3 regions of the Paenibacillus sp. OAS669 genome follow, and region 3 is predicted to be linked to each of the others. Evidence: riboswitches for the same ligand, from Rfam matches in the RefSeq annotation. Region 3 holds a riboswitch; each other region holds the start of a gene.
The links. A riboswitch is a leader RNA that binds a small molecule or an ion and turns the genes downstream of it on or off. The one in region 3 is predicted to bind cobalamin.

Region 1: another riboswitch for cobalamin. It lies ahead of cobJ (precorrin-3B C(17)-methyltransferase); the one in region 3 lies ahead of nrdI (class Ib ribonucleoside-diphosphate reductase assembly flavoprotein NrdI).
Region 2: another riboswitch for cobalamin. It lies ahead of GGC63_RS05715 (energy-coupling factor ABC transporter permease); the one in region 3 lies ahead of nrdI (class Ib ribonucleoside-diphosphate reductase assembly flavoprotein NrdI).

What each region holds. Positions count from the first base shown of each region.
Region 1 is NZ_JADBDR010000009.1:8,394-15,436, forward strand. It holds gene cobK (precorrin-6A reductase) at 1-479, opposite strand, end outside; gene GGC63_RS19865 (sirohydrochlorin chelatase) at 554-1,558, opposite strand; gene cobJ (precorrin-3B C(17)-methyltransferase) at 1,588-3,384, opposite strand; cobalamin riboswitch at 3,607-3,833, opposite strand; gene GGC63_RS19875 (helix-turn-helix domain-containing protein) at 4,067-4,450, shown strand; gene GGC63_RS19880 (hypothetical protein) at 4,461-4,655, opposite strand; gene GGC63_RS19885 (NAD-dependent epimerase/dehydratase family protein) at 4,821-5,849, opposite strand; gene GGC63_RS19890 (hypothetical protein) at 6,258-6,404, opposite strand; gene GGC63_RS19895 (metallophosphoesterase) at 6,677-7,043, shown strand, end outside.
Region 2 is NZ_JADBDR010000002.1:65,407-72,449, reverse strand. It holds gene GGC63_RS05735 (glycosyl hydrolase family 18 protein) at 1-946, shown strand, start outside; gene GGC63_RS05730 (energy-coupling factor ABC transporter ATP-binding protein) at 1,135-2,007, opposite strand; gene cbiQ (cobalt ECF transporter T component CbiQ) at 2,004-2,807, opposite strand; gene GGC63_RS05720 (energy-coupling factor ABC transporter substrate-binding protein) at 2,800-3,084, opposite strand; gene GGC63_RS05715 (energy-coupling factor ABC transporter permease) at 3,081-3,848, opposite strand; cobalamin riboswitch at 3,988-4,176, opposite strand; gene GGC63_RS05710 (thioredoxin domain-containing protein) at 4,289-6,364, opposite strand; gene GGC63_RS05705 (ABC transporter substrate-binding protein) at 6,894-7,043, shown strand, end outside.
Region 3 is NZ_JADBDR010000004.1:104,004-111,046, forward strand. It holds gene nrdE (class 1b ribonucleoside-diphosphate reductase subunit alpha) at 1-1,480, opposite strand, end outside; gene nrdI (class Ib ribonucleoside-diphosphate reductase assembly flavoprotein NrdI) at 1,467-1,826, opposite strand; cobalamin riboswitch at 1,966-2,173, opposite strand; gene metE (5-methyltetrahydropteroyltriglutamate--homocysteine S-methyltransferase) at 2,541-4,832, opposite strand; gene GGC63_RS10965 (hypothetical protein) at 5,088-6,329, opposite strand; gene GGC63_RS10970 (alpha/beta hydrolase) at 6,518-7,043, opposite strand, start outside.

The DNA.
Region 1 (7,043 bases), on a different contig from region 3:
CGAGGCAGCATCCGTGCCACCAAGGTGGTATTCGGAAGGCCAAGCAGCCGCTTCGCGAAAATATGCAGCGTCTTGCTGCCGGTCGTCAGCATAATGACGCCCTGGCGCTGTGCCGCCAGCTCCGCCGCCTGCTCGTAATCATCCGCGAACGTGATCAGCGGATTCTGATCGATGGCGATCCGTCCCCGCTCATAGCGGATATAGGGGACGCCGGCTTCCTGAGAAGCGGCAATCGCATTCTTCGACGCCTCCTCCGCGAACGGATGCGTGGCGTCGACAATCGTGCGGAACCCGCGTTCCCGTACCAAGGCTGCCAGCGCTTCTGCGGTTAGTCTTCCCGTCAGTACGGGGAGGCCGGCCTCCTCCATCGACTTGGCGGCGCTGTCCGTAACGACCGTAGTCAAGAGCGGGTACCCTGCCTCCCGAATCTGCAATGCAAGCTCACGCGCATCGCTTGTTCCTGCCATAACCAATATCATGATTTGTGCCTCCATCTGTTAAGATCATGCATTCCGTTTGAGCTGCCCGGAGAGCCCGGAGTAAGTTCTGCTCCTTAAGATTTGCTTTTCTCCAACGCAGGCGCTTTCGTATCGTCATGATCATGATGGTGGTGGTCGTGATCATGATCATGGTCATGATGATGGTCGTGCTTATGATCATGGTGGTCATGGTCGTGCCCGTGATGATGATCATGCCCATGGTGATGATGTCCATGGTCGTGATCGTGATCATGATGATGGTGATGATCGATATGCTCCATCGCCGCCAAGCGGTATTGGCACATATCGCAGTTCATTCTGGCCTCGCCCTCTACGGCCTCTAGCGCCCGCTCCCGCAAAATCAGCTGCAAATTCGGATGGAACCCGAAATAATCCGCCAATATAAATTCCTGCTCGGGGTATTTCTCCGAGAATTGAAGCAGCATTTGCTCCATCCGCTTCATCAATACGCCCGTGAACAAGAAATACGGCAGGATAACGACCTTGCGTGCGCCGAGCTTGATACAGCGCTCAATCCCTTCATCCACTAAAGGCGCCGTCACTCCGATAAACGCCGTCTCCACCCATTTGACCTTCAGCTTTTCCCAGAACAGCCGGGATATTTTGAACAAATCGCTGTTGGCGTCCGCATCGCTGCTGCCCCGTCCTACGACAAGCACCGCCGTCTGCTCCCGGTCGGCTTCCGTTGCAGCGCCTGCACCGGCCGCTTCCAACCGCGACGCAAGAATATCCAGCACCTGCTCATGAACCCCGATAGGCCGTCCATAGTTGAACCGAACGGACGGGTAACGCAGCCTCGCTTCGTCAATAGCAGCCGGAATATGTATTTTGGCATGCCCCGCCGAGAATAAAGTGATCGGCACTACCGCAATCTGCGTAGCTCCCTGTTGAACACACTGCTCGATACCCTGTGCGATGGTGGGCCGTTCAAATTCCAAAAAGCACGTCTCCACGATCGGCTGGTCCATCTTCGATGCAATAGAGCGGACGAACTCCCGTACCTCCTCATTGCCTTCCGCATCCTTACTGCCGTGGCCTACAAACAAAACCGCATTCATCCTGTTCCCTCCCTGTCTTTATTTCCGTATTAATCGCCGCATACCGCGTTTTCAATTTGGAAAACCGGCACCTCTTGGTGACGATAGCCTTCTACTTCCTTTACTCTTTTAAAATATTTATGGAATCGCTCATTCGGATGACCATCCGAAATATACCGCTGTACAATCCGTTCGATCATGTCTACCAGTTGATCCGGCTCAATCCCCTCGGCGACCGGCTGTCCCGGATGCGCATTGCGCCCGACTGTCTTGCCGCCCAGGAACAAATCGAATTTCTCCTTCCGGTATACGATGCCGATATCCTCGTGCACCGCCCCATAACAAGCCATTCCGCACCCGTTCAAGCCGATGCGCAGCTCCTTCGGCACGCTCAAGCCGCCGATCCGCTTCTGCAGCTCCTCGGCGTACGGAATCGCATCCGCCTTCTCCGCATTGCAAAAGTCGCAAGCTTTAAGCTGCGCTACATCGCCGATCGGCGCCAGCAGGAAGCCTTCCTGCCGCAGCTTCGTCGTAATGTCATCGGGATTCGATGTCGGAACCCGGATAATCATTTGGTGATGGGGCGTGTACTCCATCGTCCCCGTCTCGCCAACGACCTCAGCCAGCGCAAGCATCTGTCTGGCGGTAAAACGCTTCTCGGCGACGCCCGGACTTACCGCAAGCTCGAAGATCGCTTGCTGGCGGAACAATCCCGCCGAGGCAGGCGTGCTGCCCGGCTCCGTGACCACGCCTCGGCTGAGATCGGACAGGCGCAGCGCCTCCATCGCCAGCATTAGCGGCGAGTCGGTACCGGGGCCGCTGCTCCGCTCCTCGCGCTCAGCCACGCTGACCGCGCTGGCAGCCAGCACCGCTCCGCCCGTGCTTCCGCCGCCGGCGGAGCTTGCAGGAGCCGTCTCCCTTACGGTGCGGGCCACGGCTTCCAGGCCGCTTTCCACTTGGCCTTCGCCTTCCCAAGCCCAATCCTCGTCATCCGCATCGACCGCCACTGCCTCGTCCCACTGCCGCAGCGCCCAAGGCTCCGCCGCTTCCTGCAGCCGCTGGTGCGGCTTAAGCGGCTGTACATCGGCGCCGAGCGTATACTTGCGCTGATAACCGCGCGGGGTGATCATCAGACCGTCGTAGACCGTCGTCGACGCATTGCCGATAATGACCGTCGTCAGCATCCCGATCTCATGATCGAGCATATCGCGCAAAGTTGTCAGCACCACATGCTGACGGTCCCGGTAGGCACTCTTCACGATGCCGACCGGCGTCTCCGGCGAGCGGTATTTCAGCAATATGCGCTGCGTCTCCACAATTTGCCGGGTTCGTCTGCCGCTGCGGGGGTTGTACAGCGCAATGACGAAGTCCGCCTGGGCCGCCGCCTCGACGCGCCGGGCAATCAGCTCCCACGGCGTCAGATGATCGCTTAAGCTTATCGTGCAGGCATCGTGCATGACCGGGGCCCCAAGCAGCGAGGCGGAAGAGTTAATCGCCGATATGCCGGGGATTATCTCGACTTCCACGCCGCCGTCCCGCCTCCAGCCTTTTTCCATCAGCACCTCGTACACCAGTCCGGCCATCCCGTATACACCGGCATCGCCGCTCGAGATAACCGCTACCTTTTTCCCGGCCTCCGCTTGCCGAACGGCCTCCTGAGCCCGGCTCACTTCCTCCGTCATCCCCGTCCGTACAATCTCCTGATCGGTGAGAAGTCCACGGATAAGATCCACGTACGTGTTATAGCCGATGATAACTTCACTTTCTTCAATGGCCTCCCGCGCCCGTTTCGTAATATGCTCGAAGCTTCCCGGTCCGAAGCCGATGATAAGCAGTTTTCCCGCCATTCGCCGCACATCCTTTCCTTCCTATATAAATACATCATGATGGTTGCCTCTCGAACATGTCTTCCTTACTTTTATGCAGCACAAAAAAGAGCATTCCTACAGAAAGTGTTAGAAATGCTCTTGCAGCCCGCGTTCTCAAGAATTCCAATGACACTGTATCCGATATGCCATTACCATTCCATAAGTAAGCCGATCTCTAACACCTCCCTATCCTCGTAGGTCAACAGTGTTTTGAAATTAGGCAGGTCTCCTGACTTCGAGCTTCGTCATCCGATTCCCTTCCCAGACGCGCTCTATGGCGCTCCAGTGGCAACAACATCGGCATAACAAGCCTTTCTTATGGAAAGGCACTCTTCACAGTGGCGGGACCGTGCCGGCTTTGCACCGGGCTTCCCTTTTAAGCCAAATGAGGCATGATTTCATTCGGCACCTAATTCATCCGTATTTGATTGTCCAGAGTCATCATATCACCCGAAGCGAAGCTTTGTCTATAACTGCGCGCCCTCCCTCCGCTAACGACAAGCCGTTCGATGCCCCGGGAGGTATGGGCCGAAGTTCTTATTTTTTACAGCATACCCATTGAAACAAAACGATAGCTTACGAACAATATAGCCGACTATACAGAAGAGCTGGAATGAGGAAGGTCAGCCGATTTACAACAGCAAAGGTGGAAGGATGCTCTATGAAATACGGGCAGCGAATAGCCAAACTGCGGAGCAAAGGGTACATGACCCAGGAAGAGCTTGCCTATAAAGTAGGAATTACCCGTTCCGCCCTTTCTCATTATGAAAATAATAGAAGAGAGCCGGATTACGAAACCATTCAAAAAATTGCCGATATATTCGGCGTATCGATAGACTATTTGATGGGCCGCACGGATCATCCCGGAAGCTTTGCGGACGGCACGGAGGAATTTATCAGCTATCTTGAGCTTTCGGACGAAGCTATTCTGGACAAATTCATTCTGACTATTGACGGAAGAGAACTCACACTGGAGGAGTCCAAAAGCTTCATCGCTTTCATTCGGTCCGAGCGTTCTCTCCCTGCCGACAAAAATAAGCCATGATGAGGTACGGCTACTTGCTGTACTCCATCATGCCTAGTTCCTTGTACATATATGAAAATAACGGTTTATCGAGGCCTTTGTATTGAGGCTTGATCGGTTCTTTCACGGCTTCTTGAAGAGCCAGCCATTGATCGTACTTGTCTCTGGGGATACCGAGTTGATTCAGGACGGTGTCGATATCCACCGTTTTCTTGTTCTCTTCCATTTGCAACCCACACTCCATCTCGTCTCATAGACTTTCAATGTCTAGTATTATATCGGAGATGTTCAAAAAAAGGTGTCGCATACTGGGAGGGTTTTCGTTAAAAACACCGATCATTTTGTCGAATAAGCTATTCTAAATAAATCTTTATCAACGCGGTTTAACGGCTTATAAAGAGGAAGTTTTCAGCCTGCGGGCCGATTTCTTCACGGCCATACGGCGAATCAGCATACTGGCTGCCACAGGCTCGGGGGCCGTTTCCTGAACTCCATTGATTTTATCCATAAGCCTTTGGTACATAAAATCCCCCATAAGCTGGGTCAAGCCCTCCCGCAGCTGGATCCTGGGACTCCATCCCCAGCCCTTGGCCGCTTTGTCCCAGGAAACGCAGACATGCAGATGGTCCTCCGGACGCGCCGTTACGAATACGGGCTTTACTTTTTGATTCGTCATCTCATTCATCAGCTCGAACAATTCCAGAATGGACGTAGCCGTTCCCGTGCCTATGTTGTAGGTATCGCTGTTGGACAAGGACAGGGCTTGAACGTTGGCGGAAGCCACATCGGATACATAGACGAAATCCCGGGTCTGAAGGCCTTTCCCTTGAATGATGGCTTTCTCGCCGTTGACGAAGGTTTCCAGAAAGGCCGAGATTACGCCCCCGCTTCCATACCTTTTTTGCCGGCAGCCATACACGTTCGCATACCTTAAAATCGTGTAGTTAAGTCCATACAACGCGCCGTACAGCTTAATGTATTCCTCGGGAGCCAGCTTGGACATTCCTGTGCAGGAGACCGGAGCGCATGGAGCGGCTTCGTCAATCGGCTTAGGCTCGTAAGAACCGTAGACCTCAGCAGAGGATCCGTAGACCAGCTTCTTGATCGAAAATTCCTTGCACAGATCCAGCAAATAGATCAATCCGCGCAAATTGGGACTCAGCCCCCGAACGACCATCGCTTCGTTCAAATCGGTTTTCTCCGCCAGATGGATACAGTAATCCGGCTGCTCCAGCTCAAAAATATTTCTTAATTCCGTGCTGGCAACATCCATTCGATACAGCTTGCATGCCGGATGCAGATTCGCTTCCTTCCCTGTGCTCATATTGTCGACTACTACTACATCCAGCCCTGCCTGAATGGCACAGTCCACCGTATGGGACCCTATAAAGCCGGCTCCGCCTGTAATTAGTACTTTCATCCTTATCCCTCCACCGATTCGATATTGTGTTTAAGCGTTCGTTCGGGTGCTTTCCCAAAGTCCTATATCTTTAAGCGCATGATGCGCTTGACCCGTCGAATATTGATACATTTTGTATCAATATAAACAAAAAAAGGCCTCCAGTCAAGAGGTCCCAGAAAAGTTAAGCGAAATTAGGTGCCGCCGGCAATTTTAGTAGGAAAGACGGATTGTGCCATAATCCTCCGCTCCCGAGCAAAGAACAGGAGCTCACATCCCGGTTCTCCAAGGGACATCATGACTAGGTCCGATCAGAACACAAGCTCTTCTTGGGCGGCTTTTTATTCACTTGGAAGCTGATCTGTGCGGGAGGATAACGGGAGTTTTATGTAAACCAAAGAGGTAATTTTAGTCATCTACAGGGGCTTACTAGCAGGAAGAACCAGGAGTCGGGGGCAGCGTATCGGGTCCATGAGGACCGAACAATGCAAGCTTGCTCGCATCAATGTTCAACTGCGCCAAGATTCTCAACACATCTACATTCTTCTTCTCCTGCTGCTTGTTGCTGCTGCTCATTCTATTGCACTCCTTCTCTTATTCCGTATATTTACATGAATTTCTCTATCACAGTATGTGGTCTCTTTATTCACTGTATGATACGTAATGTATCTTGTCAAAGGAGATTGTGTCGAATTCCATAAAAAAATGTTTACTTTATTAAATTTTTGGATGACTTTTGTTCACCATCAGTGAAAGTGCACTAGCATGTACGACTTTTATTGGACATACACTTTTAATAAGATTTAGTGTACCATGAATCATATCGGCTCCAGAGGGGGAAAATCATTGTGCTGTATGCCGCTGCCTTCATCATCCTGCTCGCACTTGTGTATGCCTTATTCGTTTTGCCGACCCAGTGGCTAAAGGTAGAGCAAATCCGTAACCCTATCGGCCTTAATCTGTCCATACTTCAAATCAGCGACCTCCATGTGGAGCGGCTGCGCATTTCCCCATCGGTCTTATCGAAGCACATCACTCGGCTTAAGCCCGACTACATAGTCATTACAGGCGATTTCACCGAATTGGAATCTCACCTGCTTAAACTGGACAGCTATCTGCAGATGCTAGAGAAGCATCCTATTCCCACCTTCGCCGTCCTCGGTAATCACGATTACCAGCAGCGCAAGGTCATCCGTCTTATCCGTCTCCTCCGCT
Region 2 (7,043 bases), on a different contig from region 3:
CAGCAAGCTGCAATTTTGGGGCTGGAACGGAAGCTCCAGCAATGATACGATCCGGAGTCAGGTCAGCAACACTGCCGGGCTGGATGTCGTTTCACCGACCTACTTTACATTAGCGGATGCTTCAGGCGCTTTAACGGATACGTCGAACAAGGATACGGTTGCGTGGCTTAAAGCCCAGGGCTACTCGGTTCAGCCGCTAGTGAGCAATCAGTTCGATTCCGCGCTGACTACTCAATTCCTGTCCAGTGCAGACGCACAGACTAAATTCATTAATGCTATAGTTAACAAAGCGTCCGCTCTTGGCGTCAACGGCTTGAATATCGATTTTGAGAGCTTATCGGGCAAAGATCGGGCCGCATACACCGGCTTCATTCAAAAATTGACCGACACCGCCCACCAGAAAGGGCTCCTGATTTCCATCGACCTGCCTCGCGGCAGCGCCAAATGGAATGCCCAAACCGCATTCGACCATGAAAAGCTCGGCAGCATTGTCGACTATATTATCACCATGACGTATGACCAGCATTGGAAAGGAAGTACGGAAGCCGGCTCCGTTGCAGGCTTGCAGTGGGTAGAGGAAGGAATTCAGGAATTTCTCGCTTACGGCATCCCGCGGGACAAGCTGATCATCGGCATTCCGTTCTATGTTCGTGAATGGCAGATTGACAGCTCCGGTAATCTTGTTAATAACCGCGCGCTATTAATGAAAGATTTGCCTGCCCTGATGGCAAGCAAAAATGCGACGAAAACATGGGATGACAAGTTCCAGCAGTATCGGGTGCAATATACTCAGGATGGGGATACCTACGTATTCTGGCTGGAAAATGAGGATACGGTCAAAGCCCGTCTGGAATTGGCCAAGAAATACAATTTGGCTGGCGTTGCCGCTTGGCGTCTAGGCTATGATACAGCCGATCTGTGGAAAACAATGATTCAGGAAAAATAATGATGGCATAAGAAAACCTCACAAAATTAGCCTTGGCTTTGACGCAGCTTCAGGTACTTTGCGGGAGTCCCGAACTTATATTATTTTCTATGTAAAAAAGCTCCAAACGATGCGACGAATTGTTGTCGCTATCCGTTTGGAGCTTTGTTCTTTCCAGTAGGTCCGGATGCCAAGCAAACGGCCTGGGTCTACGCTCTCATGGTCCCTGCTGCATTTTGAAATAGGTCTGCACCGTTTATTTGCATGAACCGTTTAAATGATTTCACGTCACGAGGAGCTTGCTTCCCTTGTCTCAAGGATTCAGGCAGCGCGCTCCATAATTCCAGAAGTATGGGCTGCTCTAAGCCGAGTATCCTCAGCTCCTCTTCTTGGCGAAATATTTCATACGGTGTCCCTTCCCTCACGCACCGGCCTTTATCCATGACTAATACCCAATCAGCCCAGGCATAGGCCAAATTCATATCATGTGTAGCCATGACGACCGTAATGCCTTGCAGGTGTATGCGGTCGAGCTCTTCTATCAGCTGCTGCTCGGAACGCCGGTCCAAATAGGCAGTCGGCTCGTCCAGCAGCAGCAGCTCAGGTTCCAGCGCCAATACACCGGCCAGCGCAACCCTTTTCTTTTGCCCCAGGCTCAAGTGATGCATCGGTTGATCCGCGAGCTGCTCCAGCTCCATAGCGACGAGCAGCTGATTCGTTCGGCGGGCAATCTCCTCTTCCCTCATACCGGCATTACGCAATCCGTAAGAGATATCCTCTGCGGGAGTATTCAATATCAGCTGCTGCTCGGGGTCCTGGAATACGAGGCCGATCTGCTGCCTGAGCTGCCTGAGTGTACCTCGATCATAGGAAAGCGGCTTCCCCTTCCAGACCAGCTCTCCTTCCACCGGACGATGAATGCCAATGGCCTGTAAAAAAAAGGTAGACTTCCCCGAGCCATTATGGCCGCAGATCGCCGTTTTTTTCCCCTCAGGTATATTCACGTTCAGATTCTGAAGCGCCTGAGAGGCTGTGCCCGGGTAGCTGTAGCTTAGACCACGTGCTTCCAATATCGATTTCATCCGATTTCCCTCCATCTAAGCCAGCATTCCAACCCTGCCAGCAAAATCCAACCGATGCTGCCTTCCCACTTATACCTTGCCGGTACCTCCCCGCCTTGGTAAGGGGCCATTCGAATCTCTTCGGTGAAGCCCCGGGATACCATTCCGTTCGCCAGCCCTTGATAGCGCTGCATGGTTTTGGCAAACATCCGGGCGATTAGCAGTGCTGTGTCCCTCAGCCTTCCTGTGAAGCCCTGCTGCCCTCCTCTGGCCCGTTGAGCGGTATACATGTCATGAGCCGTATCCAGAAGAAGAAACAAGAAGCGATAAGTGATCAGCATCAATTCGAGCACCAGAGAAGGCACCCGCAGCTTTTTCATGACCTGGAACAGCTCCGGCATGGGAGTAGTCAGAATCAACAGCATGGATGCGGCTACGCAAGCCATAATTCGGCACAGCAGCTTCACCGTCAGCTCTACGCCCGACGGATTCAAACTCAGAGACCAATGAGAATAAGCGAGCAGCGTCAGGCCTTCTGCCCGGAACTGCCCTTGTTCAAACGAATGAATTTCCAACAATAAAGCGGGCAAGCTTGCTGCAAACAATAGAAGCGAACTGAACAGAAGTGAACTATATAACCTGAGCGGAACCTTGGCATAACCCGCAATCCAAGCCGAGATCCAGATGAACATCAACAGCTGAACAACAGGATGAGACAGATAGGACAGCAGGAGCAAAAGAGCAGCGAAACCGCTTTTCCACATGGGAGAAACGGCTCGCAGCTTATTGCTATAAGAAATGACGTCGATTTGTTTAATCATGGTTACGCTTGGTCGCTCTTCCTTTGAATAAACCGATCGTGTATCCGATAAATCCGGCTCCCAGGGCGGCCTGCAGGGCAAACAGCATGCTTTCCGTTTCCGGAGGAGGCTCTATGAAGGAAGAGAACCAAGGTTCGTAGGACGGATGGAGCGATTTGATCACTTCCTCGGCCGCATCATCCGCGCCTCCGAAATCCCCTTTGACAAGCAGCAATGGTAAAGCGGCCAATAAGACTACGGCAGCCAGTATCTGCATATTTTTCGAGCTGGTTTTCATGATTCGCGGGCTCCTTTCATTTTGCGTTGAAGCAGGGACAATTCATTCGGGCTGTAAGCTTGAAGCCAGTTCCAGATCAATACCGTCAGAAGGCCTTCACTGATAGCCAGAGGGATTTGGGTAATGGCAAAAATACCACCGAATTTCACGAAGGAAGCCGCGATACCCCCCTGCTCCGCCGGGAATGCCAGCGCCAGCTGCAAGGAAGTGACTACATAGGTAGATAAATCTGCCAAAGCCGCTGCTATGAAAATGGACCATTTTTGTTTCCCTGTCGCCTGCATCATCCATCTATAGACAAAATACCCTACGACCGGTCCGGCCACAGCCATCGAAAAAGCGTTGGCTCCCAGCGTCGTTAAACCGCCATGCGCCAAAAGCAAGGCTTGAAACAGCAATACAATGGAGCCTAATACGCTCATCGGCAGAGGGCCGAACATCACGGCTCCTAGACCGGTTCCGGTCGGATGCGAGCTGCTGCCTGTGACCGAAGGGATCTTCAGTGCAGATAATACGAAGGTAAATGCTCCGGCCAAGCCCAGCATAATTTTGAGCTCAGGGGTTTCTTTCGTAATACGGATTAAAGCTCTCAGGCCAAGAATAAAGAAAGGAATGAAGACGACCCACCAAAATACAGCCCAGCCGAGCGGCAAAAAGCCCTCCATAATATGCATGGCATACGCCGATTGCGGCTCATTGACCATCAGGTACAAGACGAACCCTAACACCAGCAGCAGGCTGCTGCCCCATTTTCTTCTACTCATCCGATACATCCTCCATCATTAATGTGATGAAACAAAAAGACCTATCCAGCAGGATAGGTCACGGGTACGTGTGAAAATACGACAACACCTCTAATGTTTGCCGATTCATTCTCGTACACCTCTCCTTTCCGCGAAGGGATCTGGGTGCATACCATCAGGTAGGTCTCCTGGCTTACGGATCTTCGCTTCCTTCGCCTTCCCCGGTCGTTACACCGAGTGACATGATGAAAGATACTCCCCGTTTACAGTGGCGGGACCGCTCGGGATTTGCACCCGATTCCCTGTTACCCTTTGTCTTCACAAAGGCACCTAATGGATATTCATGCTCCAATAATATTAGTACAGCTATTCCATATTCGTGGCATGTCGTCAAATTCCTTCTTGGAATACAAAAAACCTCCTTGATAAAAAAAGGAGGCTTTCCGTTAAGGAGATAGTTCTTATGAAGAATGCAGCACTTCTTCCAGCTCTTCCAAATCTGTAATCGGGGAATGACATGCAAAATTCTCGCAAGCATACGCCGTCGGCCTGCCGCCGATTGCCTGTTTGTCCTGAACTACAGGAAGGAATTGACGAACCTTCTCGCCCTCTTCCCCCGGCGGTACCAAGAATACGGAGGAATGGGGTCTGAAGCCTTGGCGCACCGCGGCAAGCATCTCCTTGGTTGTCCCGGATTCGGGATCCCCGGCAATGACAATCTCGCTGGAAGGACTGTACGCATAATCCAGAGCGATCAGAAGCATCGAATGTCCTGTCGGATACCGTTCAACCGAGCCTGCGAAGGCTTGCAATTGCCTCTCGGCAATCTGCGACAGCCTGGCGTCATAGGTCAGCTTGGACAGCTTCAAGAAATTCATGGCAGCTACCGCATTGCCGGAAGGCAGCGCACCGTCGTAAATCTCCTTGTTCCGGGAAAACAGCTGCTCGCTGTCGCTTCCGTAGAAGAATAAACCGCCCTGTTCCTCATCCCAGAATAATTCGATCATCTGTCCATTAAGCTCGACAGCCAGCTGCAAATATTCGAGCTCAAAAGACGCTTCATACAGCTCGATTAGTCCCCATACCAGGAACGCATAGTCATCCAGGTATGCGGCGAACGCCGCTTCTCCGTCCCTGTATCTGGCAAGCAGCCTTCCATCCGGACGCCTTAATCGGGAGACAATAAAGCGAGCCGCACTGGAGGCCGCCTCCAGATATTCCGACCGTTCCAGCACTTTATAGCCTCTGGACAAGGCCATGATCATAAGTCCGTTCCAGGAGGTCAGTACTTTATCGTCCTTACCCGGATGTACGCGCTGCTCACGGTATGCAAACAAGGTTTGTCGGCATCTCCCGATGGTTTCAGATAATAGATCGGGATCCAATCCTTTGAGCCGGGCATAATTATCCACATCATGCTGGATCAAGTTAGGAATGCTCCGGCCTTCAAAATTGCCTTCCTTGGTAATATCATAAAGGTCGCTATAAAGCTTGCCGTCCTCGGGGCCTAATACTTTCAGAATCTCATCCTGTTCCCATATGTAGAACTTCCCCTCGTGCCCTTCCGAGTCGGCATCCTCCGCAGAGTAGAAGCCGCCTGCCTGGTCGGTCATATCCCTAAGCACATAAGCGAATATCTCTTCGGACGTACGGGAATATTTCGCCTTACCAGTCAGTTGATAGGCTTCCAGGTAGGTCCAGGCCAGCAGCGCGTTATCATAGAGCATTTTCTCAAAATGCGGCACCAGCCACTTCTCGTCTACAGAGTATCTCGCAAATCCGAAGCCGACATGATCGTACATACCGCCCCGATGCATTGCATCTAACGTCTTCTCTACCATCTGCAGTGCAAGCTCTTTGCCGGTGCGATGGTAATACCGCATAAGAAACGAGAGATTATGCGAGGTAGGGAACTTGGGTTTATCGCCAAAACCGCCATACGTGGAGTCAAATAGCTCCTCATACTGGGCATACGCCTGATCCAGCGTGCGCTCCGAGATCTCGCCCTTCAGGTTCGATAGCATCCGCTGCTCCACTTCCGTCACAATCTGATCGCTGGTCTCGATCACCCGCTCCCGGTCTTCCTTCCACTTCCCCGCGAGCCGCGGCAAAATATCCATCATTCCGTGACGCCCGTAGCGACGGTTTTTGGGATAATACGTCCCGGCAAAAAACGGCTTTTTCTCCGGCGTCATCACAATCGTCAGCGGCCATCCGCCCTGCCCGGTCATCGCTTGACAGACAGTCATGTAGAGATGATCCACATCGGGTCTTTCTTCACGATCCACCTTGACCGATATGTAATGCTCATTAAGAATAGCCGCGACTTCCTCGTCCTCGAACGATTCGTGCGCCATGACGTGGCACCAATGGCAGGTTGAATACCCGATGGATAAGAAGATGGGCTTGTTCTCACGCTTGGCGATTTCGAAAGCTTCCTCTGACCAAGGGAACCAGTCTACCGGGTTGTTCGCATGCTGAAGCAGGTATGGCGACTTTTCCTTGGCTAATCTATTGGGTTTGCTGTTCGTTGTCATGGAACATCACCTCCTTGTTGCTGGAATATTTTTGTTATTGATTCCAGTTTAGCATACCACCTTGAAAAGAAAAAACCTCCACAGGGGAAGGGGAACAGGGGTTTGACTGCAGCAAGTACAGTAATTTTTCTTTGTCTGCCTGATGAATTTCAATCCCAAGCCCTGCAAGGGCAGCAGCTTATTCAAGACCCTCCCAAGATGTAATAGCCTCCTTCCGCATTCATCGTTATGGGTATATTTTGGACTTGCTGTCCGTTAGGTGCATTGCAACATCAAGTGGTTCCCCCTATGTTTCTCCCCCCCTTTATTAGGCAAAAAGCGCATGAAACAAAGATGCAAGAAATAACCCATAGTTTAAAAAATACCCCTAATGATTTGTAATTTGTTCCATATTAAAGTTAGAAAAAGTTACAGTAAGTGGTTGTATGTCCAACTAATTTTCGGGAGGTGAACTGGCAGGAGTCCTGTGATCCCATAAATCGAAAATGAAAGGAGTTTTGTCATGTATAGCAGGAGGCTTTCCCTACCTTTGTTGATCGGTCTTACCATCGCTGTCCTGGCGGGCTGCAAGGATGTTCCGGCGGTTTCCGAACTAAGCCCACAAACGAACAAAATATCCGAATCCGCGGATAATGAACTGTTTATTTTTACAGGTGATCAATTGTTTAACAAACGCTAC
Region 3 (7,043 bases):
ACGAGTAATAGTTCATCATCATAAAGAAAGCACGAACGAAATCTTTGGCTTCTTCGCTTTCATAAGCAATTTTATTTTTGGCCAAGTAGCCGTGAAGGTTCATTGCTCCAAGTCCGACCGAATGCATCTCTTGATTCGCTTTGGCAACGCCAGGGGCATTGGCGACGGTCGTCATATCGCTGACCGCTGTCAGTGCGGTAATCCCTTCCTTAACGGATTCCTTCACTTTATTCAGCTCCATCACGTTGGCAATGTTCAAGGAAGCAAGGTTGCAGCTGATATCGCGGCGGATTCTATCCGGCTGGCCGTAATCGTTGATTTCCGATGTCTCCTGCAGCTGGAAAATTTCCGTGCAGAGGTTCGACATTTTTATCGCGCCCAGCTGCTTCAGTGGGTGTACGCGATTGGCATTGGTTTTGTTCATAATGTAAGGATAGCCTGATTCCAGCTGAATCATGGAGATCTTGATCATCATATCGCGTGCGCTCATCACGACTTTCTTACGCACACGATCATTAGCCAGTAATTCATCATACATAGCATCAAGATCCATATCATCCAAATGGGTTCCATACGCTTTATAAACGGAATAAGGAGCAAACACGTGCAGAGGCTTGTTTTCTTCCGCCAGCTGATAGAACTTGTTAGGGATGATCAAACCGATCGATAAAGTCTTGAGGCGTGTTTTTTCATCGGCATTGATCTTCTTGCTGTCCAGCAGTTCCATAATATCCCATCCGAAAATGTTGTAATAAGCAGCTCCCGACCCTCTGCGCTGCCCCATTTGATCGGCATAGGAGAAGGCATCCTCCATCAATTTGAGCACCGGCATAATGCCTTTTGCCGCACCTTCTACATCCTTAATCGGTTCTCCGCGGCCGCGTAATTTGGATAAATTGACCGCCACTCCTCCGCCGATTTTGGAAAGCTGCATGCAAGTGCCGAGAACATAGTTAATCGAATTCAGGGAATCGTCCATTTCCAGCAAAAAGCACGAAACCATTTCCCCACGACGGCTCTTGCCTGCATTCAGAAATGTCGGAGTCGCCGGCTGCACTCGTTGGTCCATCATGGCCGTAGTCAGCGTTCTAGCCGTATTCATATCTCCACGAGCCAGATGCAGCGCTACAATCGCCACTCTATCCGGGTAATGCTCCAAGTACATCGTGCGGTCATTGCTCTTCACTGCGTAATCCGTATAAAACTTGGATGCCGCCATGTAGGAAGGAAATTCGAAGCGATAGTTATGTGCGATTTCGTAAATTTCCTCAACGTCAGCCGGTGAATACTGCTGATATACATCCTCGTAATAGTCGTTATCGATCATATAGCGCACTTTCGCACTCGTATCCGCGAATTGTACGCTTTTGCTATGTACTTCCTCCATAAACGCCTTTACGGCTTCCTTATCCTTTTCCAATTGAAAAAAGCCGTCCGTATCTCTTTGCAGCAACAAATTGTTCAATTCAATATGCAGCAACCAAACGCACCTCCTGTTTAAACCGCTCTACATCCTGCTTCGTTCCTGAAAGCTCAAACTTGCTTACTACCGGTACTTTATATAATTTCGCGATAAGATCGGCGCTTCGGGCAAAGCCTTCTCCCCAATTCCGATTACCGCTAGCTGAAACTCCCATGAGATTCGCATGATTCTTTTGAAGAAAGGACATCACTTTCTGAGGCACTTGACCGAAGCCCGTAGTATAGGTGATTAGAACGAACGGTTCGTTCACCGTCATCATTTCCTCTATTTGAACCACTCGCATATTCAGCTTTTCGACAAAACGGCGAACATTTCCCGTCTTGGAGTCATAAGCGATCAACATGCATTTCTTCCCCTTCCTTAGTCCCTCGCGGAGCAGGCATAAAAAAGCGCGTTCGGCTAACAGGGCCGAATGCGCTGAAACGAGCATGCAAATGTACATACTTCATTAAAGACGTAACGGACACCTTCCTGTTCTCCGCAGGCCGTGTCAATGATCAGGCAGGTCTCCTGGCTAGAGAATCATCATGATCGATCCGCCTTCCCAGCTTGTTTGGTTCCTAAGCCAGTGGCATACAAGACCGATCCTCCTCTCTTACAGTGGCGGGACCGCGCCGGCTTCTCACCGGACTTCCCTATTAAGCTTTCTCGTTCTATTGAACGAAAAGCACCTGTCACAACAATATATAGTTGGCAATAAATAATCTATATCAATATATGGTATTTGTCAATGGATAGGATGGCCCTTGTTTTAGTATTTTTATAGACTTCAGCCTATAGCTGACAGTCATTTTCATGCATATAAAATGCCGCTGAGACTTGCTGCAGCAAGCCTTTTGTCGATGACAAAAAAGACCCGGCGCATGCTGCGCAGGTCCTAATCATCCGAAAAATTAGTTATTTAGTCCTGGGTACAAAGAAAATTGAACTGCTATATCTTTCACATTCCGCGAAACGAATACCGCTTTTCACCATCGGCTTGAACAGATCCAATAGAATTGCCTTTCTATTCACCGTAACGTCTGTCTCTGTCTTATTATGGAGTATACCCTGCCACTTAGTTTGTCACGGACTGCTCGTATTTGGCACGAGCCGTCTTAGTCGCCTCCACCATATTGCGCAGAGAAGCAACCGTTTCTTCAAGACCGCGTGTCTTCAGACCGCAATCCGGATTGATCCAGAACAATTTGGGATCTAACACACGCAATGCACGTTCTATCATTCCTGTCATTTCCTCTACGCTCGGAATACGCGGACTATGAATGTCATACACACCCAAGCCGATTCCCAGCTTGTAAGTGTTCAACTCGAAGCTGTGGATTAATTCGCCGTGGCTGCGGGATGTCTCGATGGAAATAACGTCCGCGTCCATCGCTTCAATGGAATCTATCATGTCATGGAACTCACAGTAGCACATATGGGTATGGATCTGCGTTGTTTTTTGAACTGTGCAGGTGGCAATGCGAAAAGCTTTGACAGCCCATGCAAGATAATCTGCCTGCTCCGACTCTTTAAGCGGTAAACCCTCGCGTACTGCCGGCTCATCCACCTGAATCATGCCAATGCCTGCCTTCTCCAACGCTTCTACTTCTTGTCTGAGAGCATAAGCCAATTGGTAGGCAATCTGCTCGCGCGGGATATCCTCACGGACAAACGACCAGTTCATGATGGTGATAGGTCCTGTCAGCATTCCTTTTACAGGATGGCTCGTCTTGGACTGGGCGTACTTGGTTTCTTCAACGGTCATTTCACCAATGAACGCTACATCTCCGTAGATCACCGGCGGCTTGACGCAGCGGGAACCGTAGGATTGTACCCATCCATTTTGGGTAAATGCAAATCCCGCGAGCTTTTCACCAAAAAACTCCACCATGTCGGTTCTCTCAAACTCACCGTGTACAAGCACGTCGATGCCGATTTCTTCCTGGATCTTGATCCAGGTATCGATTTGCTCCCGGATAAATTCAGCATACTGCTTGTCGTTCCATTCCCCTTTACGCCATAATTGACGGGCTTTACGCACCTCAGCGGACTGCGGGAAGCTGCCGATGGTTGTCGTCGGAAATAGCGGCAATTGCCATTTCGCCTGCTGAGCTGCATAGCGTTCTGCAAACGGAGCGGAACGTACTGGTTCTTGAGAGCTGACAGCTGCAACGACGGTCTGAATCTCGCTGCGGTTTCGATCAGCGGATTGCTGAAGCGCTTGAATCGTACGATCATATTGCTCCAATTCTCCTTGAACTGCTTCCTTTGAGGAGAAAGCTTTGGTCAATAGGACGAGCTCATTCAATTTTTCATCGGCAAACGCGAGAGCACCTTTCAATTCGGAGGTGAGCTTCGTTTCCCGCTCTACGGTTACCGGTACGTGAAGCAGGCTGCACGAAGATTGAACAATCAAGCAGTCAGCAGGTACTGCCCTCGCAAGCTCTTTCAACAACTCCAGCTTTCCGGTTAACGAGGCCTTCCAAATACCGCGGCCATCAATGACTCCCGCACCCAAAACCTTGTCCTGCGGGAAGCCAATTGTTTGAATGGACTTCAGATTTCCGTCGTATCCATGAACGAAATCAAGGCCTATTCCTTTAACTGGCAGCTTGACGATATCACTGTACCGTTCTACTGATTCAAAGTACGTTTGCAGCATAAGATTCAAGCCGGGTACTGCTGCGGCAAAAGTTTCATAAATATGCTTCAATCGCTGTACGTCCTCATCGGATAGCTTGGTTACAAGAATCGGTTCATCCACCTGCACCCATTGAACGCCTTCCGCCGCAAGCTCCTGAAGCAACTGCACATAGAGCGGCAGCAGCTTATCCAGCCAGGCCTCCGTTTCCGATGCGGCGTAACCTTTGGAAAGCTTCAAGAAGGTCAACGGCCCAACAATAACCGGTTTTCCTTCAATACCAAGCTTCTCCTTTGCTTCACGATAAGCTTCAAGAGGCTTATTCTCCGTAAGCACCGGTGACGCTCCTGAAAGCTCAGGTACAATATAATGATAATTCGTATTGAACCATTTGGTCATTTCACTTGCGGCGGCACCCTCAGTCCCGCGGGCTACCCCGTAATATACGGACAAAGGAACGGCTCCGCCTGTATACGAGAACCGGCTCGGAATAATGCCGAACATCGCTGCCGTGTCCAGAATATGATCGTAATAGCTGAAGTCATTGACAGGAATGAGGTCAATTCCTTTCTCCTGCTGCTTGCGCAAATGACCCAAACGAATATTCTGCAGCTGACTGCGAAAATCTTGTTCTTCCAAACAGCCTGACCAGAACGCTTCCAGAGCCTTCTTCCATTCCCTATCAGCACCAATACGCGGATAGCCTAATACGCTGCTTTTTACCATGTGAAAAACTCCTCTACAATTTGGTTATAAAGAAATTTACCACAGATTGGTTGCTATAAAGTAATTGGATTATACTATATCTAGTTATAGCCGCAGGCTATACCGCATAAGTTGGGCTATCGTTTGCTTCAAGGCTTCGATATATATAAGCGGCTCCCAGTTGATGACGAGCAACGGATTTGTTCTTTATACTCGTCAGATGAACGATGCCTATACAATAGCGTTCCTTTGCATCTACCGCTTGTTTTTCCCAGTTCATTTGGGCAGTACCCATTTGGCTCCTTGCCATGTATGGATGTAGTACCATGTCTCCCCGTTCGGAGACAACCACGATCTCGAGGCAATAACCGTCTGAGGAGCAAAGTTCATGACACCGTTCATGGTCTCCTCATCCGCATAAGGAATATCGAACGCAATGGATGATTCATTAAGCTCCAGACTTTCGCCGCTAAGCTTCACGCCAAGCTTGGCATCCTCGTCATAATCACCCGTAATCCGTGAGGCAATTTCTTTGGATGGATTGACCCATTGTCCTTTTCCATCATTGTCAATGACAAAGTACCAATGATCGATCTTCCCAATGGCATGTACGGTTTGCGGAGATTGTTCAATTGACTTGGCATAATAAAATGACGGTGTCTGGTAGTAATGGAATGGGACTGGGATACTCTGCTGAAGGTCAACCGGAGTCACTTCAACCCCTAGTCCATAGCTTTTATCCGCTTGAATCCAACGGAGTCCTTGGGCCGTTTCTATCTGGTACCATACCGATGGTGGGGCCATCCGTGAGTATTCCGTATACTTTGCTTTTGGTTTCAACACTTGGGGTGCAAGCTTTGGCTCGTCGTTAAGTGGTCTCTCGAAGGGGTATAAATATACTGTGTTCTCTTCAGCTATAGGAACCATGCCCTCAATCGGATTGCCGATGTATTTCTCGGCATAATGGTCCGGCCGAATCCATTTCTGGCCTGACCAGGAGGTACGGATCAAATACCATTTGTACCAATCCCCGTTAGTCCGACAGGGGGTATAGGGTTCGCACGCATCTATGGAGGCTATGGCTTCCACCTTTTGAGGGGAGAGCGTAATGTCCGTCGATTTCATTTGCAAGTCATAGATGGGCGTATTCGCTTCAAGCAGGTTCAATGTCTGTTCCTTGTGGGTTAAATGACCATACTTATAAGAACCTTCCTTCAGATTGATCCATGCGATGCCGAGCCAGGTTTCGACCGGAATTTTCTCCATGTTCATTATGTATAGCAAACGGTCAATAGGTATAGGCGCCATATGGACAGACTGCATAGCACTGATAGAACCGATGGCTTCATCTGGCCTTGTCTCCTCAGTGGGATAGATCTTAAAATCGTCAAGCAACGTAACGTAAGGCATATCGGTAGAATCAGCAAGCCGCTGCTGCTCCTCCGCGTGGGATGTATGAAATGTGCCAGCCCAAACGGTAAGACATGCGGCCAATAACAACGTAAGTCTTTTTTTCACGGTGACCATCTCCTTCAATCTATAGACGCACCGCTAACCATAAAGTTACATATTGGGGCATGTCCTTAAACCGTAGAAAATAAAAGTATTGTAACAGTCAAAATTGACCACAAACAAAAAGACAGTCGAGTAAGTTTAAATACTTGACTGTCTTAATATTGAGCTATTAATCAAGTTCCATTTTGGCGCTATATGTCCAATAAGAAACTATTTATTTCGACCCATGCATCATTATTCGTAAACAAAAAGAAATGATCTGCTGCTTTAAATGTTTTTGTTGTCGTTTTGCCTCCCCATTTCTTAACAAGCTTCATTGAGCTTTCGTTAGGGATATTCTTGTCTTCATCTCCAACAAGACAAAGTAAGGGAGTCATTATCTTAGGAGCAACCGATATAGAATTAAAGGGTTGCTTTAGAATCATTGACATCGGGAAATATGGCAAATGAAATAAATCCCTAATTTTATCTGAACGATTGTGGTATGGTGCGACAAGTACCGTTCCTTTTGTTGCACGTTTGCTTGATAAATTAATTGCAACACCTGTCCCAAGACTATAGCCCATTGAAACTATTCTTTCACTATCAATATCTGACCGTTTCATTAAATAATCATAAATATAAGTAGAATCATTAAATACATTTTCTTGATTTGGAGACCCTTCGCTTAATCCAAATCCCCTATAGTTGATTAATGCAACTGACCACCCACGTAAT